Regions from separate parts of the Hafnia paralvei genome, predicted to be linked through region 3. Evidence: predicted binding sites of a transcription regulator. Region 3 holds the regulator's gene; each other region holds the start of a gene.
What was found. Region 3 encodes LexA, which represses DNA repair genes until DNA is damaged. Its sites were predicted from a motif close to TNCTGTATGTACATACAGNA; they were not measured.

Region 1: sulA (SOS-induced cell division inhibitor SulA) is a predicted target of LexA. The motif match lies at 869-888, and genes of this name have one in related genera.
Region 2: umuD (translesion error-prone DNA polymerase V autoproteolytic subunit) is a predicted target of LexA. The motif match lies at 949-968, and genes of this name have one in related genera.

Annotation. Positions count from the first base shown of each region.
Region 1 is NZ_CP083737.1:1,905,402-1,907,607, reverse strand. Features, by position in the region: gene yccS (YccS family putative transporter) at 1-3, shown strand, start outside; gene K9N75_RS08930 (TfoX/Sxy family protein) at 66-686, opposite strand; gene sulA (SOS-induced cell division inhibitor SulA) at 909-1,415, shown strand; gene ompA (porin OmpA) at 1,773-2,206, shown strand, end outside.
Region 2 is NZ_CP083737.1:2,279,870-2,282,075, forward strand. Features, by position in the region: gene K9N75_RS10815 (serine acetyltransferase) at 148-744, shown strand; gene umuD (translesion error-prone DNA polymerase V autoproteolytic subunit) at 983-1,402, shown strand; gene umuC (translesion error-prone DNA polymerase V subunit UmuC) at 1,402-2,206, shown strand, end outside.
Region 3 is NZ_CP083737.1:378,861-381,066, forward strand. Features, by position in the region: gene dpiA (two-component response regulator DpiA) at 1-506, shown strand, start outside; gene lexA (transcriptional repressor LexA) at 672-1,280, shown strand; gene dinF (MATE family efflux transporter DinF) at 1,389-2,206, shown strand, end outside.

The sequences.
Region 1 (2,206 bases), 1.5 Mb from region 3:
TGAAGCACTGTGTCATACGTAGGCAGGAAGTGGGAATGTCACTCCCTGCCTACGTGCAAAGCTCGTTACTTCTTTTGCCATCGATATGTGTTGTTTTTTAGCCATTCATCAAGCGTCATGCGAACCTGGTAAGAAAGAGCTGCCTCATGGCACTTTCGTACTGCGCCTGCTAGATCAAATAATAGTCGATTATGTAAATTGGCATTTAGCTTCTTAAGCCGAATAAACGCTTCGGTCTCTCCCATGCTAATCAGTTGATCAGCGCTGGTTATCCCAATCTTGCCTAAGAGCCTTTCCATCATATTGTTAATGTTTGGCAAAGTTCGCAAACCGTCGCTCTCTGCTGCTTTCAATGATTTCAGCTCTATGGATTGTTGTAGCGAGGCATAGGCCAGATGCCGAAGCAAACTGGGATCGTCCCACATATTGCATTCGACACGAAAATAGCTAAGACGAACGGGGATCCCTCGTTTGGTGTAAATAAAAGCCTTCATGCCATAAGTAACAAAGCGAGATTTGAGCTCGTCATGCGCTCGCAAGTAGAGCTCACCATCCGATACAACACCAAACATTGTTTTATCCAGCCATACCCCAAAACCGCCAAACTGCGAGCGCAATTTCACTGCACCAAGTGAAGAGAAAACTTCATGTGCAATATCCGCTTTGTTGCTAAACAATCCTTTCATGGTTATCTCCTTGTAATTACATTCACAGCATAAATATTAAGTTTATTTAGCAATAACAGTGAATTAAGAACATAGCGAATTACCGAAAAGCATCCAAACTGAAAGTGAATTTTGAGCGTTTTTCATCACAGATTTGCGAAGAGCATTGTAAAAAATAGGTTGATCTCAGCGCGCCGCCCATGTACTGTATATTCATACAGTACACACAGCGAGAACATATTTATGCGCACACACTCACTGCAGCACTACACCGATCGCCCATCATTTTTAAACACCTCAGCACATCAACCTGAGGGACAAGAAAATGCTTATGCAGGCGTTATCAGTGAATTAGTCTATAGCGAACATCAGCCTATGTTGTCATTGCTTTTGCTTCCATTGCTGCGTCAGCTAGGTAAGCAATCTCGCTGGTTACTTTGGCTTAACCCACAGCATAAACTGAGCAAACAATGGTTAGCCGATTCTGGATTACCGGCTAGCAAGGTGATGCAACTCAACCAGATTGAACCCGTAGACTCTATTTATGCGATGGAATGTGCTCTACGTAGTGGTAACTATAGTGTGGTATTGGGCTGGCTTCCGCCGCTGACACAAAATGAACGGGCAAGATTAAGAAAAGCGGCTCAGGATGGAGAGTGTTTTGGACTGATCATGCAGCCCGATCACAATGTGGAATCCGATAACGGACAACTAAACTTGCTAAAAATTCAGTCTAAATTGTTTCATTGAGTAAATTTAAGAGAAATCTTATCAAAAATATTTTTTCTCTGCTAATCAGTTAATTTTATAGCAGAAAGCCGCATCACACCTGAGTTACTGCTCTTTTTTACGAAAAAAACGACGTTTATTTTTTGAACAAAACGTTAAACGAAGTGTACATATACATCGTTTTTTTGTTGAGCTATATCACATCGTACTTGTAAGTTTCTAATCTCGTTGTAGACTTGTTATCGCGAAGGTTGCTCTATAACGCCAAGAAAATTGGCACAGTAATTAATCGAGCGAAAACCTAGCAAAGGATTTTAACCAAGGGCTAATTGTAGCATTCTAGCTCTTTGGCCTATTTGGATGATAACGAGGCGCAAAATGAAAAAGACAGCTATCGCATTAGCAGTGGCACTCGCTGGTTTCGCTACCGTAGCGCAAGCAGCACCTAAAGATGATACTTGGTATGTTGGTGGTAAACTGGGCTGGTCCCACTACTACGACAACAGCATCAACCATTTTGGTAGCACCAACGTACGTCCTGACCAGTTCGGTGGCGGTGCGTTCTTCGGTTACCAAGCAAACCCATACCTGGGCTTTGAAATGGGCTACGACTGGTTAGGTCGTATGGAATACCGTGGCGACAACAACGGTGCTTTCAAATCTCAAGGCGTTCAATTGGCAGCTAAACTGAGCTACCCAATTGCTGACGATCTGGACATCTACACCCGTCTGGGTGGTATGGTATGGCGCGCTGACGGTTCTGCCAACTCTCCAGCTCACGGCGGCCGTTACATCGATAGCAACGACACCGG
Region 2 (2,206 bases), 1.9 Mb from region 3:
CAATGCCATTTACTAGGAGAATTCCGGCACCACTTGCTGATTACAGAGTGATTAGCTATACCATTTCTCACAAAATTACATTGCATTATTTTTTTGAACAGATATTATTCTAACTTATTAATTTAGCTAATTAAAATAAACAATCACATGAAACTCTTCTTTGTTTTTTTATATCTAATTTCAAATATAAATAGTGATTTAAGAAAGTCATGGGAAACTGAAATATTAAAAGGGAAATATAAGTTTTCTTGGCTAAGGCTATTTAAAGAGTATAGGAAGTCTAAAAAAAGTACAAATATGAATGCGATTTTCTGGTTTTGGTGGAGATTAGCAAATGCGATGTATCTCAGTGGCAATCGAAATTATAAAAAAGTAGCAAAAAGAATAAATAGAGACCTAATTTCAAACTTCAATGTGGATATAATGCTAGGGGCTATTATTGGAGACAATCCTTGGATAAATCATTTCTCGAATGTTGTGATAACAAATTTTGCGGTCATTGGGGATAATGTATCTATTAAACAAGGTGTTACCATTGGAGTGAAAAATATAAATGGAAGTCACTATTCAATAAATATTGGTAATAATGTCGATATTGGTGCTAATGCATGTATTATATCTGATGTTATTAAGATAGGTAATAATGTAACAATCGGAGCTCAAGCTCTGGTGTTATCAGATATACCAGATAATTCAATTTATATAAATAAAATAACTCCGGTTTTACTGCAGAAGAAACTCTGATGTTGTGATAAAACGAGATATTCATGAATGTATCTGAATGATTAAATGGATGTTTTCGAGCTAGGTATTTTTCTGCAGGCTGACGTTGGCTAATCAAGACAAGCCTCCGTACGAAATATTTAACTCCTTTCTAATCAGAACTTTCCTTCTACGTCGCTGGTTATCTCACTAGCGACCTCTTTTCATAACTGAAACCAAGCATTATACTGTATGCATATACATATATTGGTTTGACGTTATGAAATTTTATCCAGCCACCGTTTCCCAGCAGGCAATCCCACTGCCTCTCTATGACGATCGTGTACCTGCCGGTTTTCCAAGCCCCGCCGCGGATTACATCGATAAGCCTATTGATCTAAATGAGCTGCTGATTGCACATCCCGCCGCGACCTATTTTGTTCGTGTCGCTGGAGACTCGATGGTAGGGATCGGTATTTTTGACGGCTCGTTATTGCTGGTGGATTCGAGTATCAGGCCTAAGCACAACGACATTATCATTGCGTGTCTTGGTGGTGAGTTCACCGTAAAACGCTATGTCACGCACCCTAGAACGAGGCTTCTGGCTGAAAATCCCGCTTACCCGCCGATTGAGCTTCACGAGGGGGAGGATCTCGAAACATTTGGTGTAGTGAAATTTGTAATTAATGAGGCGCGATAGTGTTTGCTCTTGTTGACGTCAATAGTTTTTATGCCAGCTGTGAGACGGCGTTTCGCCCCGATTTACGTGGCCAGCCTATCGTTGTTCTATCGAATAATGATGGCTGTGTGATCGCTCGTTCCGTTGAGGCCAAAAAGCTCGGCATCACTATGGGGACGCCATACTTCAAACTGCGTCAGCTATGTGAACAACACGGCGTCCATGTGTTTAGTAGCAATTATTCTTTGTATGGTGACATGAGTCGACGGGTTATGTCCTTGCTTGAAGAGATGGCTCCGCAGGTGGAATTGTATTCGATCGACGAGGCATTTCTGGATCTGCGAGGTGTGAATCATTGCCGAGATCTTGACGGCTATGGGCGTGAGATTCGAGAGCAAATTTGGTGGGGAACCCATCTCACCGTGGGAGTAGGGATTGCCCCAACCAAAACGCTGGCGAAATTGGCTAACCATGCGGCGAAACAATGGGGTAAGACCGGTGGTGTTGTTGTTTTGACCAACGAACTGCGGCAGAGAAAATTGATGGCTCTCATGCCAGTGGAAACGATTTGGGGTGTTGGCAGAAGGCTATCTAAATCGCTGCGAACAATAGGGGTTGATACAGCACTAAAATTGGCTGATATGAATTTAGCCTATGTACGACGTAATTACAGCGTAGTTCTTGAGAGAACGGTGCGTGAATTACGAGGTGAATCATGTTTGGGCATTGAGGAGATGCTTCCCACGAAGCAACAGATTCTATGTAGTCGCAGCTTTGGTCATCACATTACTGAGTATCAGGATATGAAAGAGGCTATCTGTAGCT
Region 3 (2,206 bases):
GTATTACCCTGTTGCACGAACTGACTCAGGCTCGATTCTCTGGTGGGGTAGTGTTCACTACGGCAGCTAGCGATATGGATACCGTTTCTGATGCAGTTCGCTGCGGTGTTTTTGACTACTTGGTAAAACCGATAGCCTATGAGCGTTTAGGCCAAACTTTAGACCGTTACCATCAGCGGATGCGAATGCTGGCAAGTAACAATAGTGCTAGCCAGCGCCAGATCGATGACATGTTTAATGCCTATGCGCGCGGCGAGCATAAAGAAGAGTTACCTGTCGGTATTGATGCGCTCACTTTAGATAAAGTGCAGGGACTGTTTGCCGATCTTGATGCTCGCCATACTGCTGAAACTGTGGCACAGGAGCTGAAACTCAGCCGTACGACCGCACGACGTTATTTAGAGTTTTGTGCAGGACGGCACATGATCATGGCAGAAATTGTATACGGCAAAGTTGGGCGTCCGCAACGAACTTATCGCGCACTGGAAACTGTAAAAAACAGTTAATTTATTCACGGGAATTTGCTGGATATTGACTGTAAAAACACAAAAAGTGTGCGGTTAGAGCCAATCAGATGCGGTACGGTTCAATCTTTATGTATTTCACGGTTTCAAAATGGCCGCCACCTGTATATACTCACAGCAAAACTGTATAAACAAACAGGTGGTGGAATGAAAGCACTTACAGCCAGACAGCAGGAAGTCTACGATCTGATTCGTGACCATATTGAACAAACTGGCATGCCGCCAACGCGTGCTGAAATCGCACAGCGTTTGGGATTCCGCTCTCCTAATGCGGCAGAAGAACATTTAAAAGCGTTACAACGTAAAGGCGTGATTGAGATTGTGTCCGGTGCTTCACGCGGCATTCGCTTGTTGATGGAAGATGAAACGGGGCTACCTCTCATTGGCCGGGTGGCTGCCGGTGAGCCGCTGCTGGCACAGGAACATATTGAGGGCCATTATCAGGTCGACCCTTCATTGTTTAAGCCTAATGCCGATTTCTTACTGCGTGTTAATGGAATGTCGATGCGTGATATCGGCATTTTAGACGGCGATTTACTGGCCGTGCATAAAACACAAGATGTGCGTAACGGACAGGTTGTTGTTGCTCGTATTGAAGACGAAGTGACGGTTAAACGTTTGAAAAAACAAGGCAACATTGTTCAGCTACTGCCTGAAAACAGCGATTTTGAACCGATTGTGGTTGACCTACGTGAACAAAACTTCACGATTGAAGGTCTGGCCGTTGGTGTTATCCGCAACGGCGACTGGATCTAAAGTTCTCGCTATTGTGTTTGCGGTAACGCCGATAGACTAAGCCCCTTATTTGGGGCTTTTTCTTTGTTGGGAGAAGGCTGGCAAGTGGATCTGGGATGACGTGAAAAAATGAAATTACTGACACCAACTGATAAAGCGCTATGGATTCTCGCGCTGCCGATGATTTTGTCGAACATCTCAGTTCCGCTTTTGGGACTGGTTGATACCGCAGTTATTGGTCATTTGGATAGCCCTGTTTATTTGGGCGGTGTTGCTGTAGGCGCGATGGCGACATCCTTCCTCTTTATGCTGCTGTTGTTTTTACGGATGAGCACCACGGGGTTGACTGCTCAGGCATTTGGCGCTGGCGATAAAACGGCGCTAGCCCGTGCATTGGTTCAACCTTTGCTACTGGCTTTGTTGGCGGGGGTTGTCATTATTGCAGTGCGTGAACCGTTAATTGAGGGGGTGTTACGCATTGTTGGCGGGCATCAGGATGTGTTGGAGCAGGCTCGTTTGTTTATGCACATCCGTTGGCTCGGCGCACCGGCAACATTGGCTAATCTGGTGATTTTAGGCTGGCTGCTTGGCGTTCAATATGCCCGCGCACCTGTCATTCTGCTTGTGGTCGGAAACCTCATTAACATTACGCTTGATCTATGGTTTGTCGTTGGTTTGGGCTGGAAGGTTCAGGGAGCCGCTAGCGCGACGGTGATTGCCGATTATGCCACTTTCTTGCTAGGGATTGGCCTTGTGTGGCATGTAATGAAGTTGCGTGGGCTACACATGGAGTATTTCCGTAATGCGTGGCGTGGCAATCTGCGCCGCCTGTTGGCTTTAAATCGTGACATCATGCTGCGTTCTTTACTGCTGCAGTTATGTTTTTCATCGCTGACCATTTTAGGGGCACGCATGGGAAGTGAAATTGTTGCGGTAAATGCGGTACT